3 regions of the Janthinobacterium sp. SUN206 genome follow, and region 3 is predicted to be linked to each of the others. Evidence: predicted binding sites of a transcription regulator. Region 3 holds the regulator's gene; each other region holds the start of a gene.
What was found. Region 3 encodes LexA, which represses DNA repair genes until DNA is damaged. Its sites were predicted from a motif close to ACTGTATNNNNATACAGT; they were not measured.
Positions count from the first base shown of each region.

Region 1: imuA (translesion DNA synthesis-associated protein ImuA) is a predicted target of LexA. The motif match lies at 4,702-4,719, and genes of this name have one in related genera.
Region 2: O3300_RS08990 (PA0069 family radical SAM protein) is a predicted target of LexA. The motif match lies at 2,645-2,662, and genes of this name have one in related genera.

Region 1 covers NZ_JAPWIB010000001.1:2,333,243-2,341,175, forward strand. Annotated here, with positions in the region: gene O3300_RS10485 (Hsp20 family protein) at 1-156, opposite strand, end outside; gene O3300_RS10490 (hypothetical protein) at 378-728, shown strand; gene O3300_RS10495 (S9 family peptidase) at 927-1,685, opposite strand; gene O3300_RS10500 (glutathione S-transferase N-terminal domain-containing protein) at 1,770-2,474, opposite strand; gene O3300_RS10505 (DNA polymerase Y family protein) at 2,554-4,041, opposite strand; gene imuA (translesion DNA synthesis-associated protein ImuA) at 3,971-4,681, opposite strand; gene O3300_RS10515 (putative Na+/H+ antiporter) at 4,887-6,152, shown strand; gene O3300_RS10520 (GNAT family N-acetyltransferase) at 6,203-7,933, opposite strand, start outside.
Region 2 covers NZ_JAPWIB010000001.1:1,984,069-1,992,001, reverse strand. Annotated here, with positions in the region: gene O3300_RS09000 (methyl-accepting chemotaxis protein) at 30-1,802, shown strand; gene O3300_RS08995 (tRNA-uridine aminocarboxypropyltransferase) at 1,889-2,596, shown strand; gene O3300_RS08990 (PA0069 family radical SAM protein) at 2,725-3,867, shown strand; gene O3300_RS08985 (hypothetical protein) at 4,076-4,252, opposite strand; gene O3300_RS08980 (S8 family serine peptidase) at 4,407-6,317, opposite strand; gene O3300_RS08975 (aspartate/glutamate racemase family protein) at 6,613-7,326, opposite strand; gene O3300_RS08970 (DUF917 domain-containing protein) at 7,323-7,933, opposite strand, start outside.
Region 3 covers NZ_JAPWIB010000001.1:2,199,079-2,207,011, reverse strand. Annotated here, with positions in the region: gene O3300_RS09960 (SPOR domain-containing protein) at 1-764, shown strand, start outside; gene O3300_RS09955 (CvpA family protein) at 785-1,273, shown strand; gene purF (amidophosphoribosyltransferase) at 1,313-2,836, shown strand; gene O3300_RS09945 (cystathionine gamma-synthase family protein) at 2,880-4,124, shown strand; gene O3300_RS09940 (tetratricopeptide repeat protein) at 4,204-4,977, shown strand; gene lexA (transcriptional repressor LexA) at 5,049-5,684, opposite strand; gene O3300_RS09930 (hypothetical protein) at 5,717-5,917, shown strand; gene rpsF (30S ribosomal protein S6) at 5,960-6,346, shown strand; gene priB (primosomal replication protein N) at 6,367-6,666, shown strand; gene rpsR (30S ribosomal protein S18) at 6,692-6,982, shown strand; gene rplI (50S ribosomal protein L9) at 7,010-7,465, shown strand; gene O3300_RS09905 (replicative DNA helicase) at 7,601-7,933, shown strand, end outside.

The DNA of each region.
Region 1 (7,933 bases), 130 kb from region 3:
TGCCATCACGATGCGGTACTTGTCTTCCGATACGAGTTCGATGTTGTAGGGCGGGTAGCTGGGCTGCGCATCGGCGCGCTGTTCGTTGAGCAATTGCGCCAGGCGGTCGAAGCCGATGGCGGAACGGTACAGGGGAGCAAGGTCAAAAGTACGCATGATAAATATCCTTTTCATTAAAGCGATAAGAGGGGCGGACCTCACCATGAGCATCCGCCTGTTACCGATATACGGCCTGCCAACGCCCTTTCAAGGCCTTGAAATTGGCGAAAAACGCCCCAGACGGCAAAGAATTTGTAAGAAATTTTTACATGCCCCATCCAGGGATGGGTTGCATGACACCCCTCATGCAGGGCCGGCTTTTGGTGTATGCTGGCGGCATGAACAATGACACCGACATCCAGCTCAGCGGCCCCTTCAAGGCCACCGACGGCTCCGGCCGTGCCCACGACATCAAGGCCATCCGCATCTTCGACGAAGGCTACGGCATCATCGACGTCTACGTCGATTTCGCCGCCCCGCTCGAAGCGGGCGCCTGCAAGGACAAGACCCTGGTCGGCCACATCCTGGCCCGCCTGCGCAGCCTTGGCTATGTAGGCCCCGACTTCGGCCATGGCGACCTGGGCTTGCAAGACAAGAAACTGATCGTCCTGGAAGCGCCTGAGGAATTTTCTGCCTTTGCCGTGAGCAAGGGCTGGAAGGATCTATCCGCCGAATTTGACGAAGACTGAGAACACCTGACCAAATCTACTGCGCGCCGCGCTTTGCGGCCGGCGATGCTCACCGTGCTTTAGCACGGCTGCGCTTCCCGGCCACAAATCACTGCCGCTCGCTACGATTTTGTCAGGTGTTGTAAAGTACCAATAGTATCCGCGCCGCGCCAGCTTCTGCTGCCGCGGCGTTTTTCATGGGCGACAACTTAGTTCAGCTTAGTTCAAATAACGCGCGCTCCAGGCAGCGATGACGTTGGCGACATAGGCCGCGTCGTCGCGACCCGTCAACAGGTGGTCGGCATCGTCGAGCGAAACGAAGCTTTTCGGGTGCTTGGCGGCCGTAAAGATCTCCATCGCGTTCGACAGGCTGACCGTCGTGTCGTTCGGCGCGTGCATCACCAGCAGGGCGCGGCGCAGGCCGGCGATGTGGGTCTTCAGGCTGTGGCTGCCCGCGTCGTCGACGAATTGCTGGCGGATGCGGAAGGGCCGCCCTTCCAGCTGCACCAGCGCTTCGCCTTCGGCGGCGATTTGCTCCAGATGCGCGCTGAACATGCGCGTCACGTACGCGGGCGTGCTGGGCGCGGCCAGGGTGGCGATAGCGGTGGCTTCCGGCACTTGCGACGCGGCGGCCAGCACGGCGGCGCCGCCCAGGCTATGGCCGATCAGCAATTGCGGCGCGGCATGTTTTGCCCGTAGGAAATCAGCGGCGGCGACCAGGTCGTCCACGTTCGATGAGAAATTGGTGGCGGCGAACTCGCCTTCGCTGGCGCCCAGCCCCGTGAAGTCGAAGCGCAGCACGGCGATGCCGTGTTCCGTGAGACCTTGCGCGATGCGCCGCGCGGCCAGCACATCCTTGCCGCAGGTAAAACAGTGGGCGAACAGCGCATAGGCGCGGATGGCGCCGTCAGGCGCATCGAGCCGCGCCGCCAGCACATGGCCGTGCGCGCCGGGAAAATCTTGCCGGGTGGATTTCATTGTCTCAGATCAAAGCTGCCGCGCAGGGCGGCCGAAGGCGCATTGTAGCGCCGCCCGGCCGCCGCCGCTGGCGGCTGGCAAGCTTCAATCACGCTTGGGAATATCCACGCCCCTGGCAACGGCTGGCCTGGCCAGGAAGGCGTCCAGCGCGCGCTGCACGTTCGGGAAGTTGGCAAAGCCGACGAGATCGCCCGCGCCATAGAAGCCCACCAGGCAGCGCACCCACGGGAAGATGGCGATGTCGGCAATCGTGTACTGGCTCCCCATGATCCAGTCACGGCCCTGCAGGCGCTGCTCGAGCACGCCCAGCAGGCGCTTCGCTTCGCCGATATAGCGTTCCAGCGGACGCTTGTCTTCATAATCCTTGCCGGCGAATTTGTGGAAGAAGCCCACCTGGCCAAACATGGGGCCGATACCGCCCATCTGGAACATCAGCCATTGGATCGTTTCATAGCGCAAGCCCGCGTCCTGCGGGATGAACTTGCCCGTTTTCTCGGCCAGGTACAGCAGGATGGCGCCCGACTCGAACAGGGCCAGCGGCTTGCCATCGGGGCCGTCCGGGTCGAGGATGGCGGGAATCTTGTTGTTCGGATTGAGGGACAGGAAGGCAGGCGACAGCTGGTCGTTTTGCTCGAAGCTGACCAGGTGCGGCTCGTACGCCAGGCCCAGCTCTTCCAGCAGGATCGAGACCTTGATGCCGTTCGGCGTCGGCAGCGAGTACAGCTGCAAGCGCTCGGGATGCCGGGCAGGCCATTTTTGGGTGATGGGGAAGTCGGAGAGTTGGGACATGGAAATCCTTTTGAGGTGTATGACGTGGCACAAGCAGGCAAGTATAGCCAAGCATGACAGTTTCAGCAGGACAACACATTCAGCCAAACAAGCCATGCAAAAACCAGCGCGGCGCGGCATCTTCTCCGCTGCCGGCGATGCGTTCGCGGTAGACCCAGTAATGGGCGTGATCGAGTCCTTCGGCAATGAAATAATCGCGCGCCTGCGACTGCCCCCACCAGCCCGCCTCAATGCGTTCGGCGACAGACACCATTTTCAACGGCGAGCCATAAAACGGCCGGTGTTCGCGCATCAGGAGGGCGATGGGCTGGGCCAGCAGCCAGCCGGGACGGGGCATGCCGGACAAGCCGGGCGGCAAGTCCGGCTGCGCGTTTTGTGCGCCTGGCCTGGCCGGCAGCGGCAGCCACTGGTTGGCCGCTTCGGGCCGGTAATCGGCGCGCGGCGCCGCCTGCAAGACATTCTCGGCGCCCAGGCGCGCCACCAGCAATTCCAGCAAGCGCTGGCGCTCCTGCGGCGTGCCGCCCGGCTCGGGAAACAGGGTGTCGCTGGGCGGCGCCATCGGCTGCACCTGCAGCGCTTCCAGGGTGAGGCCGATCACGGGCGCCTCCAGCACCAGCTGCGCCAGGCGCTCCTTGAGCAAGCGCAATAAATGCTCGTCGCGCCAGACGGCCTCGCCCAGGGCCAGGTCGATGACGGTGGGCGGGCGCGCCACCCTGCCCCGCTCGTGCGCCAGCAGCAATTGGATGCGTTCGACGGCGAATTGCCGCGCGCACAGCCAGCCCGTCATTTGCTGCAGCAGACGGCGCGCGCCGAACAGCAGCGCTTCCGCGTGCTCCACGCGATCGAACAGTTCCAGGCTGGCGCAAAACGTGGGCGGCGCTTCGAGCCACAGGTACAGTTCCGTGCCGTGGCCATGCGCATCGTCGAGCATGTCGAGCAAGGCCCCGCCGCAACGGCGCTGCAAGCCGGGCCGCGGCAAATGGCGCAACTGCCCCAGGGTGCGGCAGCCGATGCCGTCCAGCCATTCCAGCCAGGGGCGCGCGGGCGGCAGCAAGGCGCATGGCAAGCCGTCGAGGCGGCGCACCAGGCTCTCCATGCCCAGCACGCGGCCCCGGCGCGTCCCGGCGCGCGCCAGCAGCCAGGCGCCGCGCGCCGTGGGGGCGCACGACAGCTGGGCCGTGTAGCCCAGCGCGCGCAAGCTGGCCGCAATCTGCCGGCACAGGGCGCGCACGCCGCCGAACAGGCGCAGGCTGGCGCCCGCATCGACGAGCAGGGTCGCTTCCTCGCCCTGCGCCACCAGCGGCGAATATTGCAGCAGCGCCAGCGCCACCGCTTGCAGCGCCTGCGCCTCCAGTGCCAAAGAGCGCTCGTGCAGGCGCGCCTGCGGCGCCAGCATCAGCGCACCCGCGCGGCGCATGCCCGGCCGGATACCCGCCGCCCGCGCCAGCGGCGACACGGCCATCACTTGCTCCTGCTCCAGCACCACGCCGAGAAGGTCAGCCGACCAGCGCGGGCAAAACACTTCGAGCGGGAGCCGGGGCAGGTACAGGCCGATCCAGAGTCGCATGGCGTAGCAGTAATGAAGGAGGTTGCAGGGGCAGGAACAGGGGCGCGTCGCGCTGCGGTCCCCGGCGCTTGATGAAGCCGATCTCGATGCCGCCGGCGGCCGGGCGCACGGACAGGCGCAGCGGCGCCGGCGACGCATCCTGCGCGCCATGCAAGGGGCGCAGCATGCAGAACAGGGTGTTGCCGGACTGCGCGGCCAGGTGCAGGCGGCGCAGGCTGTCGGCGCGCACGTGCGGCTGCCAGAACAGCAAGGCGCCGCACGTGCCGCTGCGCAAGATGTTTTCCGCCGCCCACAGGGCATCCTTGCTGCCGGCGCTCTTGAGCCACAGCAGTTGCGACGGCGCCAGCCCCTGCGCGGCCAGGGCCAGCGCCTGCGGCGGATGGGGCGGCTGCAGCAGCACGATGGGCAAGCCCGGCAGCTGCGCCAGCGCGGGCGCCAGCAGCCGCACTTCGCCGCTGCCCGGCTGCTGCACCAGCAGATCGATGAGGCTGCCGCAGGGCCAGCCGCCGCCGGGCAGCTGCGCGGACAGGGCGGCAAAGCCCGTGTCCAGGCAGCGCGTGGCGCCCTGCCCCAGCTGCGATGCGCGCCACAGGGACGGGTGCAAGGCTTCCGGCGAGGCCATCAATTGGGAATGTTGCATAATTGAATATGAAGATGAATACTGTATGCATATACAGTACTATCCAGTCCCCCTTTTGGCAAGGCATATCTGCGCATCCCCATCCGGGGGCCGTCCCGCGACGTCCGAAAAACACCGTTTTTCACATCGATTGCTGTACCATAAGCACTCTCCTTACCGCTCGGCAATGCACCGGGCGGCTTCCTCCGTCCATAAGGAAACGCATTTGACCACCATCCAACTCATCAGCGCCATCGTCTTCGGCCTCGCGCTCATCCATACCTTCGCCGCCAAGTCGTTTGAAACATTATCGCGGCGCCATCCCCGCCATGCGGGCTTGCTGCATTTGCTGGGCGAAGTGGAAGTCGTGTTCGGCTTCTGGGCTTTCATTCTGATCATCATCATGGCCTTTGTCTCGGGCGGCGATGCCGCCATCGAGTATGCCGAGTCGCGCCATTACACGGAGCCGCTGTTCGTCTTTGTCGTCATGGTCGTGGCCGCTTCGCGCCCCGTGCTCGACGCCGTGCAGCGCCTGTTGAAGGGCGTGGCGCGCGTGATGCCGCTGCGCACGGAACTGGCCCTCGTCTGGCTGGGCCTGGCGCTCGTGCCCCTGACGGGCTCATTGATCACGGAACCGGCCGCCATGACCCTGGCCGCGCTGATGCTGGCGCCGCAAATCTTCCGCCCGGGCATCCCTGAATGGCTGAAATACGGCGCGCTGGGTGTGCTCTTCGTCAACGTTTCCATCGGCGGCACCCTCACCTCGTACGCGGCGCCGCCCGTGCTGATGGTGGCCACCACGTGGAACTGGGACAGCGCCTACATGGCCACCCATTTCGGCTGGAAGGCCGCCATCGCTGTGCTGGTCAACGCCACGGGCGTGAGCATCTTGCTGCGCAAATATCTGCACAGCAACACCTCCGACATCAAGCCGAAGGCTGGCGAAGTGGAAGCATCGAAGGTGCCGCTGGCCGTCAGCCTGGTGCACATGATCGTGCTGGCCGGCGTCGTCACCCTGGCGCACCATCCCGTGCTGTTCATCGGCCTGTTCCTGTTCTTCCTCGGCTTCGTGCAGGCGTATGAGCGTTATCAAAGCCCGCTGATCCTCAAGGAAGGCTTGCTGGTCGGCTTCTTCCTGGGCGGCCTGGTGGTGCTGGGCGGCATGCAGCAATGGTGGCTGCAGCCCATCGTTTCCAGCCTGAAACCGCTGGCCCTGTTCTTCGGCGCCCTGGGCTTGACGGCGATTACCGACAATGCGGCCCTCACCTACCTCGGTTCGCTGATCGTCGGCATGACGGACGAAGCGAAGTACATGCTGATGGCCGGCGCCGTGGCCGGTGGCGGCCTGACCGTCATCGCCAATGCGCCGAACCCGGCCGGCGTGGCCCTGCTGCGCCGCGGCTTCAAGGATGAATCGATCGGCGCCGTCGGCCTGCTGGCGGGCGCCCTGCTGCCGACGGCCGTGGCGGGCCTGGCCTTCCTGGCCCTGTAAGACACTACACGGGGCGGCTGCCGGCCGCCCCCACTCCCCTCACCTTCCCCTCAGTTACCTTCCTCAGTTCCTTCATACACGAGGAAATGCAGCCGGTCATAGAACAGGCTGTAGGCATAGTCGAACGTGCCCACGCTGCGAAAACCCTTGTGCAGATACACTTGCAGCGCTTCGCTCTTTTCCCACACCGTCAAGGTGATGCGCGCGCAGCCCTTGCGGCTGGACAAGTCGCGGATCTCATGGAACATCTGCCTGAATAAACCCTGGCCCCGGTATTTTTCGTCGATGGCCAAACTGCTGACGAAACAGTCGTCGGCGCGCGCATGCGCGAGCACGAAGGCGTCATACGCATCGTCGAGCGCCTTCATGTCATCGCGGTAATACGAGACGGCGCCGCACGCCTGGAACTCGTCCATCGTCGCGGCCGTGAAAAAGCCGATGAAGCGCCCGTCCTCGTCATGCAGGCCGTGGATATGCGCCAGGTAAGGGTCGATGTTCTGCCGCCGCTGCAATTCAACGAACTGCAGATTGAGTTTATTGCCGAACGAACAGTATTCCAGGTAACTGGTGGCAAACAGCAATTTGGCCATGCGGTTCTTCGCCTCGTCGCCCAGCAGCTCGCCCGGCACCAGCGTGAGCGGCGCATGCGACAGCAAGCCCGCCTGAGCCTCGTCACCTGGCGGGGCGGTATCGCCGGCGGTTGGCATGCGGCTGCCGTGGCGGCCCACGGTGGGGCGCCAGAAGTTGCCGGCGGCAATATGCTGCGAACGATGGGCCAGCAGGTAGCGGCAAAAAACGTCATTCACGCGGTCGAGCTGCGGATCGTCCGACAGCACCGAGTAATAGTGGAAATGTTCGATATCCGCCCGCAATTGGGCAGCATACGCCATGCGCGGCACTTCCTCGATATCGAACACGTCGACGATATTGGGCAAGATCAAAGGATCGTCGAGTTGCCAGCCGATTTCGTCGAGCCGCGCCACGCAGCGCGCATACGCGCGCCGTTCCTCATCGCTCAAGGGGATGTGCATGTCGGTAATGATATCGTCCAGCAAGCGCATGCCGCGGATGCCGCCCGCCACCGCTTCCCGCGCGCCGTCATACAGCACGCAATAGCGCTGGTAAAACTCGGCATGGCTGAGCAGGGTCACGCCCAGGTTTTTCTTCCATTCGGCATAAAACTGGCCAAACAGCCGCGCCTCGAATTGCGGGCAGGAACGGGGAATCTGCGCATCGATACCCGCATACGCGCGGTTCACATTGCGCTGGATCACACGCAGCGCCGCATCGTTCTTCTTGGCGATCAGCATGCCCGTTTCATCGAGAAACAAATTCATCCAGCTGACATGCCGGCGCTCTTCGCTGTCATCATCCTTGCGCTGGAAATAATCGGGCACTTCCGGCTTCATCAGGAAAATCGTCGCCGGATTGTGCGGGATCGTATCGACATCCATATACAGGCCGCCGTACTCGCACATGATGAGGATGCGGAAATAATCGGACAAGGTGGCGAAATAGCGCTGCGTATGCAGGGTATCGAGGATATCGAAGCGGGCCGGCGCGAAGTCCAGCGCCAGCGCGCGCAGCGAATTGATATGCAGGGTCGTGCCGCCGATGTCGTAGCGGCCTATCGTGTAGCGCCCGGCGCCGCCCGTGGGGCTGAAGCGCTCGTCATCGCGCAGCTGCTGCGCATCCCACACCCACAGGATGGAAACATACGGCGCGCCGCCGTTGCAGCGCACGTCGTCGAGCGCCGCGCCCCACTGCTGGATCGCCTCGCA
Region 2 (7,933 bases), 220 kb from region 3:
CATCGTTTTCTTCAGATAGGAATCACGCAATGAAAAACCTCAAAATCGGCGTACGTCTCGGTGGCGGTTTTGCCGCCGTCCTGTTCCTGTTGACCAGCCTGACCGTGGTGGGCATCGTGCAGATGCAAAGCGCCAGCAAGGAAACCGATGCGCTCGTCAACGTCAAGGTGCGCAATGAGCGCCTGATCGCCGAGTGGACCAAGGTCATCGAGGTCAACGCGGCGCGCACGGCGGCCGCCTGGAAAGTCAGCGATCCCGAACACCAGAAGCAGTTTGAACAGGAAATGGCGGTCTCGTCTGCACGCGCCACGGAAATCCAGAACGATATCGGCAAGAGCGAGCTGAACACGGACGAGCAGGCGCTGTACCAGGAAGTATTAAGCACGCGCAAGGCCTACACGGAAGTGCGCAAGAATGTGTTCAAGGCCAAGAATGTGGGCGACCTGGAACTGGGCAAGCGCCTGTACGAAGGCGACATGGCCGTCAAGCGCGACATCTACCTGGCGTCGCTGAAGAAGCTGGAATTGCTGGAAGCCAAATTGCTCGATGAAACGGCCGCGCAAATCCGTTCGCGCTACGAAAATGGCCGCATGCTGCTGATCTCGCTGGGCGTGGTGGCCATCTTGCTGGGTATCGCCTGCGCCTACTGGATCACGCGCTCGATCACGCGTCCCATCACGCGTGCCGTCGAGGTGGCGGAAGCCGTTTCCGCTGGCGACCTGACCAGCCATATCGTCGTGGAAAGCCGCGACGAGACGGGGCAATTGATGCATGCGCTGAAAAACATGAACGATAAACTGGTGAGTATCGTGGGCCAGGTGCGCGCCGGTACCGAATCGATCAGCACGGCGTCGAGCGAAATTGCCGCCGGCAACCTGGACTTGTCGTCACGCACGGAAGAGCAGGCCAGCTCGCTGGAAGAGACGGCGTCGTCCATGGAAGAGCTGACCTCCACCGTGAAACTCAATGCGGACAATGCGCGCAGCGCCAACCAGCTGGCCATCGACGCCTCGCAGATCGCCAGCAAGGGCGGCGTGGTGGTGTCGGAAGTGGTCAGCACCATGGGCTCGATCAACGATTCCTCGCGCAAGATTGTCGACATCATCAGCGTCATCGACGCCATCGCCTTCCAGACGAATATCCTGGCCCTGAACGCGGCCGTGGAAGCGGCCAGGGCCGGTGAACAGGGCCGCGGCTTTGCCGTCGTGGCCTCCGAAGTGCGCAACCTGGCGCAGCGTTCCAGCGCGGCAGCCAAGGAAATCAAGGGCTTGATCGACGATTCCGTGCAAAAGGTCGAGGCCGGTTCGCAACTGGTGGACAAGGCGGGCCGCACCATGGACGAGATCGTGCAAAGCATCAGCCACGTGACGCAGATCATGAACCAGATCACCGACGCCAGCGATGAACAGCGCGCCGGCATCGAACAAGTCAACCAGGCCATCGGCCAGATGGACCAGGTGACGCAGCAAAACGCGGCCCTGGTGGAAGAAGCAGCCGCGGCGGCCGAATCCATGCAGGAACAGGCGGCCAGGCTGGCCGAGGTCGTGGGCGTGTTCAAGCTCGATGCCACGCAGCAATATGCTGCCGCCCGTAGCAGCCCGTCCGTGACGGCGCCTGCGCCAGTAGCGGCTGCCACGCGGCCCGCCACGCAGCCCGCCATGCGACGCGCGCCAGCATCCCGCGCGCCAGCACCCACCGTGACTGCGACCTCGCCGGACAAGGCGGCGCAAGCGGACGCGGTGCGCGCACGCACGCCGAAGACGCCGGTGGCCTCCGGCGCCGACGAATGGGAAGAGTTTTAAGCACGGATTCTTAAGCGCAGTTTCCCCCTTGGCATGGCGCGGGCGCTACAATCGCGGCTTGAAGACAGCCGCGAACGCGCTCCGCCATGACCACCCGCCGTACCTCCAGCCCTAGCTCAAATCATCCCGCCAGCCATCCCGCCAGTCCTGGCGCTGCATCGTCTTCCCTGGCTGAACCGGCCAAACGCGCGCGCTGCCCAGCCTGCCTGCGCGCCGTCTCCAGCTGCATCTGCCGCTGGATCGCCCCCGTTTCCCACGCGGTGGAAGTGCTGATTCTGCAGCATCCGCTGGAAGTGCACAATGCCAAGGGCAGTGCCCGCCTGCTGCACTTGAGCCTGCCGAACAGCCGCATGCTGACGGGCGAGCAGTTTGCCCCCGATACGCTCGCCGAATTGCTGGCTGACAAGCACAATGTGCTGCTGTACCCGGAGACGCCCGGCGACCGTTCGCTGGGCATCGCCCCGCCGCCGGCGCTCGACCCTGCCAGCTTGCTCGATCTTGCCCGCGTGCGGCTGGTGGTGCTGGACGCCACCTGGCGCAAGAGCCGCAAGATGCTGTATCTGAATCCCCCGTTGCAACAGCTGCCGCGCCTGCCCCTGCGCGACACGCCCGCTTCCCATTACCTGATCCGCAAGGCGCACGCGCCAGACCAGTTATCGACCCTGGAAGCGACGTGCTATGCCCTGATGCAGTTGGAGCAGGACGCGGCCCGCTTCGTTCCCCTGATCGCGGCATTTGACGGCTTTGTCGCACAGCAGTTGAGCTATGTCATGCCGCACGGTGAAAAAGCTTGAAACGGCATCACGCCAGCCCTTGATCTTGCCCGCGCAGCGGCATAGTATACTGTACGTATATACAGTTGATGGGGCCGTTCATGAAAGCAATCATTCCAGAGCACGATGACAGCTTCGCCGGGCAAGCCATGTTGCCGCCGCAATCGCTGAAAGCCCACAAGGGCCGCGGCGCCGTGTCGAACCTGCAAGGGCGCTACGAGGTGCACGCGCGCGGCGGTTTCGATGATGGCTGGGGCGTGGGCGGCCTGGATGAGGCGGCCGGGGAGGCGGCGCCTCCCACCTGGAAGACGCAGGTCAGCGACGAGCAGGCGCGCACCATTCTCACGCGCAACGCTTCGCCCGACTTGCCGTTCAATGTTTCCTTGAATCCGTATCGGGGTTGCGAACACGGCTGCATTTATTGCTTTGCCCGCCCCACGCACAGCTATCTGGGCCTGTCGCCGGGCCTGGACTTCGAAAGCCGCATCTATGCCAAGGTGAACGCCCCCGAACTCTTGCGCCGCGAACTGGCCAAGCCCTCCTATGTGCCCGAACCGATCGCCCTGGGCGTGAACACGGATGCGTATCAGCCGTGCGAGCGCGAACGGCAACTGACGCGGCGCGTGCTGGAAGTGCTGCACGAGTGCGACCACCCCGTGGCGCTGATCACGAAATCGTCGCTGATCGAGCGCGATATCGACATTCTGGCGCCGATGGCGGCCAGGCGCCTGGCGGCCGTGGCCGTCACTGTCACCACGCTCGACCCGGCCATCGCGCGCACCCTGGAGCCGCGCGCGGCTGCTCCGGCGCGGCGGCTGCGCACCATCCGCACCCTGACGGAGGCGGGCATCCCCGTGGGCGTGAGCATCGCGCCCATCATCCCGTTCGTGACGGAACCGGAAATCGAGCAGCTGCTCGAAGCCGTGCGCGACGCGGGCGCCATCCACGCCCATTACGTGGTGCTGCGCCTGCCGTGGGAAGTGAGCCCGCTGTTCCAGCAATGGCTGGAAGCGCACTTCCCGGAACGGGCCCAGCGCGTGATGAACCGGGTGCGCGAAATGCGTGGCGGCAAGGATTACGACAGCGCGTTCGGTACGCGCATGCGGGGCGAAGGCGTGTGGGCTGACCTCATCCGCCAGCGCTTTGAAAAGGCCGTGCACCGGCTGGGCTTGCACGGCAAGGGCGGCCGCTTCAAGCAGCTCGATTGCACGCAGTTCCGCCGGCCGCTGGTGGTGCCGCCGCTGTGCGCAAAAGTAAAAAAAGGCAATGCGGGGCAGCTGGATTTGTTTTAGCGCAAGCAGTGCGGGGCGCGCGCTTGTGCGTTGACACGGGCACGCGCAAAGGCATGCGCGCTGCGCGAAACAGGCGGACTTGGTGGCGAGTCGCATCGCCGTCCTGCGTCCGTCGTGGGTGATGCCGGCAGGGGGAGCGGGCGACGAGAAACTCATCGCCCGCAGGCATGCCGGGCTTAGCCGGAACGGCTCGATCTTGCTGGCTTGATCAGCAAACGGTGGCGTTGCAAGCCATCAGGCAGAGTTGCTGTGCGGTGCCGCTCAAGGCGCCGCAAGCCGCTTTGCACAGGGTGCAGGGAATGCTGGAAGGGGCGACACCCTGGCTGATGGCGGAGATGCTGGGGCTGCGTTGTACGGCTTTGGCTTGCAATGGCAGATTGTTCATTTTAAAACTCCTTGTGGTGGCGCCGCCGCGGGCAACGGCAATGGGTGTGCGTACCGAAGTACGGTGCTGATCGTTTCCCGCCAACGACCGTATGCTGAAGCGCGTGCACGCATCGCTGCGCCCACGAGCCCCGACAATTCAAATGCTGTTGACGTCAGCGTTGCGACCAGTAGCGCACTGCGCCGACGCTGACCGGTATCACATCGCTGACGTCGACGGCGAAGCGGGCGACCGTGTTGGCTACCTGCAGGTTTTCCGGGTTGAAGAAGGTCATGATGATGTCGTAGCACTCGGAGCCCGGGCGGCACACGGGACTCTGTTGCACGACGATGGTATCGAGCTGCATGCCCGTGGTCTTGGCCAGCATTTCCGCCGCTTGCATGGCATTCGTGGCCGAGAAGTTGAGCGCGCGGTCCATGCCCGTGACGCCCAGGTTGCGGAAGTCGTAATAGATGCGGTTCAGGAAGTTTTCCAGGCGCGCGCCCGTGTTGCTGCTGTTGATGTCCAGGCTGTCCTGCACCGCCATCAGGCTGTCGATCAACTGCGGCACATTCCAGCTGAACATGCCCCGGATGGCCGGCTGGATCACGGGAACGACCTGGCCGGACATCAGCCTGGCGGCGCCCGAGATTACGCCGGGAAACGAATTCATGACGACCAGGCCATCGATGGTGCCGACATAGGCCTCGAACAGCAGTTCATAGGTCATGTCGGCATACGGACCGACGGGGACGACCGCGTAAATCGGCGTGGCGTCCAGGTTGACGGTCCAGGTCAGCGATTGGCGGAAATATGGCTTTGCGCGCAGAAATTCGATCAATTGCTGCGGATCGCTCGGATTGTTCCTGTCCGATGGCATGGCCTGGACGAAGGAATCGCGGCGCGCTTCGCTGCCGAAGTCGACGCCCAGGTTGCCCAGCGCATACACCAGGGTCGGGCCCTTGGCGCTGCCGCCGCAGCCGCAATCGGAGGCATCGATGCCGGAAGCGGCGATGCCTTGCCGCGTCGCGCCGGAAGGGCCCGCAAGGTTGGCCAGGGAGGGGGTTTCCAGCATGGGAATGCTGAGCGGATGCGCCTGCGCGGAAGTGTCGGCATTGGCTGGGCTCGCTTCAATCACAGTATCGTCTGACATTTCAATTTTCCCTTTTAATAATAGTTGAGTGGCGCCCGGCACATTCAATGTCCCAGTCAGGAGGCGGCGACAGTCCAGCTCGCCATTGGTGTTGCAACGCGTTGCGCTTTGCAGCAATGCGCTGCAAACTCCACGAGGGTCAGGACGATCCCCATGTTGGTGTTGCCGGCATAGCAGCAAGGCTGCGATGGCCGAGACGATCGGGGTGGCAAAGCTGGTGCCGCTGCTGAGCCGCACGCGCCCTGCGGGCGCGGCGCCGAGGATGTCGGTGCCGGGCGCCATGATGCCGCGCGCGCGATAGGCTTCGCCCCAGTTGCTGTTGGGCATGGGCGCGCCTTGCCGGTCCAGTGCGCCGACGACCAAGGTGTATTTGATGGAGGCGGGAATATGCAGGCAATCGCAGCCGTCGTTGCCCGCCGCGGCGATCAGCAGGACGTTGCGTTCATGGCATAGCTGTATGGCTTTTTGCAGCAGGCCGTCGGCGGTGCCGCTGTCGGACAGTTCGCCGCCGCTGACATTGATGATGTGCGCGCCGTGCTCGACGGCCTGGGTGATGGCGCGGGCCAGGTCGAGCTGCGTGCATTGCGTCAGTGCGCCGTCGGCGCGGTCGGCAAAGATGGGCAGGATCAAGCCCCGACAATGGGGAGCCAGGCCCGTGACGGGACTGCCCGGTTGGCCAAAGATGATGCTGGCGACATGGGTGCCGTGTTGCGATGCCCGGCCGTTGCCGCTGGCACCCGTGGCGAGTGTGTCGAGCGTTTGCAGCCTGGCGCCGGCAAAGCAAGGGTGGCTGGTATCGACGGGACCGTCGAGCACGGCGATGCAGATGTCGGCACAGCCGGTGTTGCCATCCTGCAAGGCAGCCAGGCCGTGCAGCAAGCCATGATTGGCCAGGCTGTCGTGGGTGGTGGATACTTCCATGGTCGTCGGCACGCGGTGCTCCTTGCTGGGTCCTGGAGGGCGGGCGGCGCACCGCTTGAGGTGCTCCGCCCGCCTGCTGCGGCGCCTGCTGCTCCAGCGCCGATAGCATGATCTTTAGCAAGGGACGTGCCAGAAGGCCAAGTGCTTGATTTTTAAAGGATGGGGCGGATTTGCATTGTCGTGCTGCAATAATGTTGGCGGATATCGTCCACCCTTGTTGAGCGGGATGGACGAAAACGGCAGGCGGCAAGGACGGGGAGGGCGCGCCCGGGACACGGCATGGCGTGACGCGGGCGCGTGCGGCGGTTCAACTATCCTTGCTGTAGCAGGCGCGGCTGGGCCGCAGGCGCATGCGCACGAGGGACACCAGGAAGCTGAAGCCTGCCTGGTTCGGATCGATGACCGGCACATAGGTGTGCAGCGCGTCTTCCAGCAGCGCGCTGACGCGCGCGGCGACGCCGACAAATCCTGTGCAGCCCAGCAAGATGGACTGGGCGCCGTCTTCCTGCACGGCCCGCATGGCGGCCTTGAAGGTTTTTTCGACCACCGTGTCCAGCTTGCCGAGGTCGGCGACGGAACAGTCGATGGAGCGGATGGAGGCGAAGCTGTCCTGCAAGCCGTAGGTCTGCATGTGGCCCTGCTGCATGGCGAGCGTGCTGGGCAGTATCGTCATGATCGACAGGCGCTGGCTGAGGGCCAGCGCGGTAAAGGCGGCGGGCGGGAAGCCGCCGAGGATGGGGATGTCGATCACTTCGCGCGCTGCTTCCACGCCGCACATGTCGAAGTCGCTGAGCCAGATGCCGTCATAGCCTTCGCGTTCGATTTCCCTGGCCAGCTGCACCACCGGATAGCCGTTTTGCAGCCAGTCGACGCGGTATTCGATGCAGTCGTTCCCAGTAGAAATATTGCGCACGGACACTTCGACATCGGGCGGCATCACGGGCTCGATGGCGTCGAGCAGGCGCTGGTTGTAGATGGACGTGGCCACCGGCGCCACGATGCAGATGCGCAGCGGCTTCATGCGGCGCTCCCTGCCGCTGCGCCGGCGTTGCCAGTGAGCGGCATGTAGGGTCCCAGGTAGCCGATGGCGTTGATCAATTGCATGAAGCTGTCGAGTATCAGGCCGTCCCGTTCCCGCAATGCCGGATGGGCTTGCAGGCCCAGCAGCGTCACCTTGCGCTGCATCAAGGCCGGGTTGAGCGTGCCGTCCGGTAGCAGCAAGTCGCCATTCGAATACACGGCCTGGCCATCGCCCTCGACAAAGTAACTGATGGTGTCGGGCGCCATGCAAAGGGGCGTGCTGCGGCTGCTGTCCCAGGCCAGCAGCGATTCGTTCTGGTACAGGACCGTGCAGAGCCGTTCACCCGCGCGGATGGTGATCTTGCCCAGGTCGAAGCCATTGCGCGAGTCGACTTCGGCGGCGACGAACGTGCCCTGTGGAAACAATGGCCAGGCGCGCATGTCGCATTGCCGCGCAAGATAATCGACCACTTCCTCCGCGCTGCGCAAGCGTCCTGCCTGCAGTTCGCGGCCCAGGCGCAGGGCGCGTCCCAGGGTGCCGCGCACGGGCAGCGCCCGGGCCAGCTCCGCCGGCGCCATGATCCACATGGCCAGGCCGCCGAACTGCT
Region 3 (7,933 bases):
TGGGCGTGGCTGTCGGCTTGCCGATGCTGCTCGATTCCGAGCCGAAGGCGCCGTTCAACGATATCGCCATCGATATTCCGTCGAAGGAAAAGGCCGTAGCGCCTGCACCGGCACCCGTGCCGGCCGTTCCGGCCCGGGCCGCATCGAATGGCCTGGACCAGTCCGAGGAAATCGTCGACGCGCCGCTGCCGCCTGCGGCCAAGCCGACGCAGGCACCGGCACCCGTGCTGGCCGCCGTCCAGCCTGCGCCGGTCAAGCCAGCCTACGTGGAACCGAAACCCGAGCCCAAGCCGGTCAAGGTGGAGCCAAAACCGGAACCGAAGCACGAAACCAAGCCGGAACCCAAGGCCGAGCCGAAACACGAGTCCAAGCCTGAACCCAAGCATGAAGTAAAACCGGAAGCCAAGCCCGAGACTAAGCCTGCCAAGCCGGCGCAATCGGCCGACGATGCCGCGCGCGCGCTGGCCATCCTGGAAGGCAAGCCGCAGGACAAGCCGCAAGAGAAGGTGCAGGACAAGGCGCACGACGCCGGCAGCGGCAAGTTCGTGGTGCAGGTGGCGGCGCTGGCGACGCAGGACAAGGTTGACGAATTGCAGGACAAGCTGCGCGAAGCGGGCATCAAGTCGTACACGCAGAAAGTCTCCAGCCCGGCGGGCGAACGCATCCGCGTGCGCGTGGGACCGTTCGGCAGCCGCGAAGACGCCGAAAAGACCCGCGCCAAGCTGCAAAAGCTGGGCCTGGGCGGCAGCCTGGTACCGGCGTGATGTTGCAAGGCTGAACGGGCGTGACGATCTTCGATTACCTGGTGCTGTTCGTGCTGGTGACGTCCGTGCTGATCAGCATGATGCGTGGCCTGGTCAAGGAAATACTGTCATTGGTCAGCTGGATCGTGGCTTTTGTCATTGCCAATGCCTATGGCGCCACGCTGGCGAAATTCCTGCCGGAAGCCGTGCCGGGCGAAGCCATCCGATTGTTGCTGGCCTTCGTGGTGCTGTTCATCGGTGTGCGCATTTTGATGGGATTGCTGTCCATGACGGTCGACGCGCTGGTCAAGGTGACGGGCCTGAGCCTGGCCGACCGCACCCTGGGCAGCCTGTTCGGCGTGGCGCGGGGCCTTGTGATCGTGCTGACCGCCGTCATCTTGTGTGGCATGACGTCCATACCGCAGCAGCCATTCTGGAAAAACGCGCAGCTCAGCCCGCTCGCGGAACAGGGCGCGCGCGCCATCAAGCCTTATCTGCCTGCCGCTTACGCGCAGCATGTGAAATTTTGAATTTTTTTTAAAATCAGTAGCACAGTTTAGGAGCACACCATGTGTGGCATCGTCGGCGTCGTTTCCCATCAACCTGTCAATCAATTGCTCTATGATGCATTGTTGCTCCTGCAACATCGCGGTCAGGACGCGGCAGGGATTGCGACCAATCACAGCAGTATGTTTTCCATGCACAAGGCCAATGGCCTCGTGCGTGACGTCTTCCGTACGCGCAACATGCGTTCGCTGCAAGGCACGACGGGCATCGGCCATTGCCGTTACCCGACGGCCGGTTCGTCGAGCGAAGAGGAAGCACAGCCGTTTTATGTGAATGCGCCGTTCGGCATCACGCTGGCGCACAATGGCAACCTGACCAACTGGGAACAGTTGAAGCTGGAAATGTTCAAGAACGACCGCCGCCACATCAATACCGATTCCGATTCGGAAGTGCTGCTCAACGTGCTGGCGCATGAAATCCAGGAAGCGACGACGGGCCTGAACCTGGACCCGGAAGCCATCTTCAAGGCTGTCACCGTGCTGAACCGCCGCGTCAAGGGCGGCTACGCCGCCGTCGCGCAAATCGCCGGCGTGGGCTTGCTGGCCTTCCGCGACCCGCACGGCATCCGTCCGCTGTGCCTGGGCATCAATGAAACGGAACAAGGTCCTGAGTACCTGATCGCTTCCGAATCCGTGGCCCTGGAAGGCATGGGCTTCCGCTTCGTGCGCGATATCGGTCCCGGCGAAGCCGTCTTCATCGATGCTGACAAGCAATTGCACAGCGCCCAGTGCGCCGACAATGCCAGCCTGAACCCGTGCGTATTCGAGTTCGTCTACCTGGCCCGTCCCGATTCCGTCATCGACGGCGCCTCCGTGTACGCCACGCGCCTGAAAATGGGCGAGTACCTGGCCGAAAAAATCCGCGCCGAATTGCCTGGCGTACATATCGACGTGGTCATGCCGATTCCCGATTCCTCGCGTCCGGCCGCCATCCAGCTGGCCATGGCGCTGAACATCGAGTACCGCGAAGGCTTCATCAAGAACCGCTACATCGGCCGCACCTTCATCATGCCGGGCCAGGCGGCGCGCAAGAAATCCGTGCGCCAGAAGCTCAACGCGATCCCGTCCGAATTCAAGGATAAAGTGGTGCTGCTGGTCGACGATTCCATCGTGCGCGGCACCACCAGCCGTGAAATCGTGCAGATGGCGCGCGAAGCGGGCGCGACGAAGGTCATCTTCGCCTCGGCCGCGCCACCGGTGATCTACCCGAACGTGTACGGCATCGACATGCCGACGCGCGACGAACTGATCGCCTACGGCCGCACGACGGAAGAAGTGTGCCGCGAAATCACGGCCGACTACCTCGTGTACCAGGATATCGGCGCGCTGAAACAGGCCATCGCCGACGTCAACCCGGCCCTGACCAACTTCGAGGCTTCGTGCTTCGATGGCGTGTACGTGACGGGCGACGTGTCACAGGAATACCTGGACCGCCTGGAATATGCGCGTCACCATCCGAAGGCGGCAGCGCCCGAAGATACGCCGCGTTCCCAGCTGAACCTGAACCTGGCGACAACAGAAGCATAAGTAAGCTGCCCGGCCGATGCCGGGCATTTTTTTCTCTGCGATCATGAACGATAAAAAAAACTACGGCTTTACCACCACCATCCTGCATAACGACCGCCGCAAGGGCATTGAACATGGCTCCCTGCACAAGCCCGTGCACACTTCCGTTGCCTTTGGTTACGCCGATGCGCGCCAGCTCGCTTCCGTGTTCCAGGGCAAGGAGCCGGGTTTCCGCTATGGCCGCCAGGGCAACCCGACCGTTTCCGCGCTGGAAGACAAGGTCAACAAGATGGAAGACGGCGTGGCCACCCTGTGCTTCGCCACCGGCATGGGCGCCATCGGCGCCGTGGTGCAATCCTTGCTGCGCGCGGGCGACCATGTCGTGTCGTCGGCCTTTTTGTTTGGCAACACCAACAGCCTGTGGCAAACGGTGACGGGGCAGGGCATCGGCGTGTCGTTCGTCGACGCCACCGACGTGGCCAATGTGGCGGCCGCCATCACGCCGGCCACGCGGATTGTTTTCGTGGAAACTATTGCCAATCCGCGCACGCAGATCGCCGACCTGAAGAAGATCGGTGACTTGTGCCGCGAGAAGGGCATCCTGTACATCGTCGACAATACGATGACGACGCCATACCTGTTCCGTCCGAAAGCCGTGGGCGCGGGCCTGGTGGTCAATGCCTTGACGAAATCCATCGGCGGCCACGGCAATGCGCTGGGCGGCAGCTTGACGGATACGGGCGTGTTCGACTGGACGCAGTATCCGAACATCTTCGAGAATTACAAGAAGGCGGCGCCCGCACAGTGGGGCATCGCGCAAATCCGCGCCAAGGCCTTGCGCGACTTCGGCGCCTCTTTGGGGCCGGAAGCGGCGCACCATATCGCCGTCGGGGCGGAAACCATGGCCTTGCGCATGGACCGCACCTGTTCGAACGCGCTGGCGCTGGCGACCATGCTGGCCGCCGATCCGAGAGTGGCGGCCGTGCATTACCCGGGCCTGGCGTCGCACCCGCAGCATGCGCTGGCGACGGACTTGTTCCGCAGCTATGGCTCGCTGTTCAGCTTTGAATTGAAAGATGGCATCGACTGCTTCGATTTCCTCAATCGTCTCAATCTTGCCATTCCCGCCAGTAACCTTGGCGACACGCGCACCCTCGTCATTCCCGTCGCCCACACGATTTTCTACGAGATGGGTGCCGAGCGGCGCGCCAGCATGGGCATCGCCGAGTCGCTGATCCGTGTGTCGGTGGGTATCGAGGATGAGGTGGATCTGCTGGAAGACTTCAGGCACGCATTGGAAGAAGAATAAGGTTTCACTTTTTTGAGAAAAAGATTACATTTAAGTGTAATTAAAGCATATGTGTCTTTTTCTCAATCGGAGAGTGGGAATGAAAAAAATTGTATTTAGTGTTTTTTTATTGTTTTCTTGCGCTGTCTATGCTGATGACCTGACGGATGCGAATAAATTCCTGCAATCCAAGGCTTACCCGCAAGCCTTGGATTTGTACAAGAAACTGGCTCAGGCTGGGAATGCCGAGGCTCAATTTCATTTGGGCGAGATGTATTTGTATGGTGAAGGAGTGGCTGTCGATGCCGCGCAAGCCGGACAATGGTTTGGGCAGGCATCCAAGGCGGGCAACAAGAATGCCGAAGCCGCGCTTGCCCTTATGGCTAACCGTGTCGCGCGAAAAGGTGACATTGATTACTATGTCAACTCATATGCCGGCGAGGATGTTGCCTTGAGTAAGGTCAAGTGCGTTACCCCGGTGATTCCTGCATTCTCCCAAACCAAGCGTCAAATCAGAGATGTGGCCGATAGTGTTGATGCCTGGATGGCGTGCTATAACAGCTTCGTCAGTAATTTGAATGCTTCTTTGCCGCCTGGCAAAGCCATTCCTTCTGATATTGAATCGTTGATGAATGAGCAGGAATTTGAAAAGGCCAAGCTGCGCATGGATGCAGCCTATGCGCGGGTGAGTGCCGAAGGGCGTGAGCTGGCAAAAAATATCTTGGCGCAGCGCGATGAGTGGCACTCCAAAACAGAGGCGTATCTCTTGGCGGAGAATAAAAAAATTCAGACAGAAAATGAAATGAGTGAATTGAATCGCTCACGTACCGCGAACACGCCGCAATGGGTGACCAGTCCTTTGCCAAGCAAATAAGTCAGTCTTGCCGATGTGCTCAATGGGATGGGAATTAAGCGCTCGCAGGTATGCTGCAAGCGCTTTCCCTCTTAATGCCAACTGCGCATGAGTCCGACGGCCAAACCTTCCAATGCAAACTCATCTTCCGGCGACACGGTAATCACCTTGAAGTCCGGATTTTCCGGCAGCAATTCGATGACGGAACCCGTCTTCTTGTAGCGCTTGACGGTGACTTCGTCGCCGATGCGGGCCACGACGATCTGGCCATTCTTGGCGCTGTCGACTTTCTTGACGGCCAATAAATCGCCATCCATGATGCCGGCGTCGCGCATGGACCAGCCGCGCACCTTCAGCAGGAAGTCAGGCTTGGCCGAAAACAGGGCCGGATCGACGTTGTAGCTCGCTTCCAGGTTTTCCTGCGCCAGGATGGGCGAACCGGCCGCTACCCGGCCGATCAGCGGCAGCGACATCAGCAGCGCTGCCGGCACCTTCGACGGCAGCGCTTCGGCGGCGGCGCCGATCAGGCGGATGCCGCGCGAGGTGCCGGGAGAAATCTCGATCGCGCCCTTGCGGGCCAGGGCCTGCAAATGCTCTTCGGCCGCGTTGGCCGATTTGAAACCCAGTTCATTGGCGATTTCGGCACGGGTGGGAGGAAAGCCCGTGTTTTCAATCGCGTCCTTGATCAGGTTCAGGATTTGTTCTTGTCGTGCTGTCAGCTTGATCATGAGCGGTGGGTGCATACTAAAATGCTGTCTATATGAACAGTCTGTATTTTTGTACAGTATCGTTCACTATGCAAGGGGATTTCCGTGTTTTGGGCGAATTTCGCAAGAAATACTTGTCCATGGACGGAAAGCACGGCGGCGCGCGGGCTTTTCGGGCCCATGTGGAAGGAATGATTGAAACGTTTGCAAAAGGCGGTTATAATCTTCGGCTGACCTTCCCACACCCGTCTTGACGCCGGGGTGGGCGATTATCAATCCGACCTGAAGGAGTTTGCATGCGTCATTATGAAATAGTCTTTATCGTCCATCCGGACCAAAGCGAGCAAGTGCCCGCGATGATCGAACGCTACAAAGCCAGCGTAACCACCCGCGGCGGTTCGGTTCACCGCGTGGAAGATTGGGGCCGCCGTCAAATGGCTTACTCGATCCAAAAGCTGCCTAAAGCACACTACATCTGCCTGAACATCGAATGCGACAACGAGACCCTGGTCGAGTTGGAAACAGCATTCAAATTCAATGATGCCGTGTTGCGTCACCTGACCGTTAAAATGAAGAAAGCTGAAACAGCTCCTTCGCCGATGATGAAATCGGTACAACGCGAAGACGCGGCCAAAAGCCACCGCACCGAAGCACCAGCAGCCGCTCCAGCCGCAGCAGCTTAATTCTTGACCAGGATCGTGCGCTGAACCAGCTACAAGTAACCGCCATCATTGCCGAGCGCGAAATATTGCGCTATACCCCGGCAGGGCTGCCGATTGTGAATGCAGTATTGCAACACAGTTCGCAGCAGATGGAAGCAGGGATTGCCCGTTTGACCGAGTTTGATGTTGCCGCGCTAGCCGCTGGCGAAATCTCAGGCCGGTTCAGTCAGGCAAGCTTGGGCGGGGTGTATCAGTTCACGGGTTTCCTGGCCAGGAAGAGCCGCAACAGCAAGAGTTTGGTGTTTCACATCATTGATTTTAGTGCAGTCAATTCTGACTAGCGCATTTTAGATACAGGAGCCTGACATGGCATTCGGTAAAAAGTTCGACAAAAATAAGCTCAAGCTTAAAGAAAAACGCAAACAGCAAAACCCGTTGTTCAAACGCAAGAAGTTCTGCCGCTTCACCGCAGCTCACGTTGAGCAAGTCGACTACAAAGACGTCGACACGCTGAAAGACTTCGTCCAAGAAAACGGCAAGATCATGCCAGCACGCCTGACCGGTACCAAAGCGCACTACCAGCGCCAAGTTGACACCGCAATCAAGCGCGCTCGCTTCCTCGCGCTGCTGCCATACACCGATCTGCACCACGCTTAATCGGTCAGATATTCCTGGAGAAGAACTATGCAAATCATTCTGTTAGAAAAAGTTGTTAACGTCGGTAACCTCGGCGAAGTCGTCAAAGTCAAAGACGGTTACGCACGTAACTTCCTGATCCCGCAACGCCTGGCACGTCGTGCTACGGCAACCGCTGTGGCTGAATTCGAAGTCAAGCGCGCCGAACTGGAAAAAGCTGCTGCCGCTAAACTGGCCGCATCGCAAGCCCAGGGCGAAAAACTGAGCGGCCTGACCGTTCAAGTTGCTCAAAAAGCTGGTGTGGATGGCCGTCTGTTCGGTTCCGTCACCAACTTCGACATCGCTGAAGCGCTGACCAAGCAAGGTTTTGCTGTTGAAAAAGCACAAATCCGCATGCCTACCGGCCCGCTGAAGATCGTTGGCGAGCACAACGTTTCGGTTGCTCTGCATACCGACGTGGTTGTGGAAGTTGTTATCGCTGTCGTTCCAGACGCGAACGCGTAATCGTCTGCGGGCCTGGCCCGCAAGCGTTGCCGCACTATGAAAAGCCGGGTTCGCCCGGCTTTTTTGTGGCCTTTTTTTCGCTCAATTTCAGCCCTTTATTTTTGCCAGCACGCCGAAGCGGGTATAATTCGCGCCATGAACGCCCCCTCTGATCCGCAACTGGATTCCCTCCGTATTCCGCCGCATTCGATCGAAGCAGAACAATCCGTTATCGGTGGTCTGCTGCGCGACAATGCCGCATATGACCGCATCGCCGACTTCATGCATGCGGAGGATTTCTATCGCTATGACCATCGCATCATCTTCGAGCAAATCGTCAAGATGGTTAACGCTTCCAAGCCAGCCGATGTCATTACTGTTTTTGAAACCCTGACCCAGCTCGGCAAGGCCGATGATGTGGGCGGACTCGCTTACCTGAACGCCATGGCGCAAAACACGCCATCGGCCGCGAACATCCGGCGCTACGCG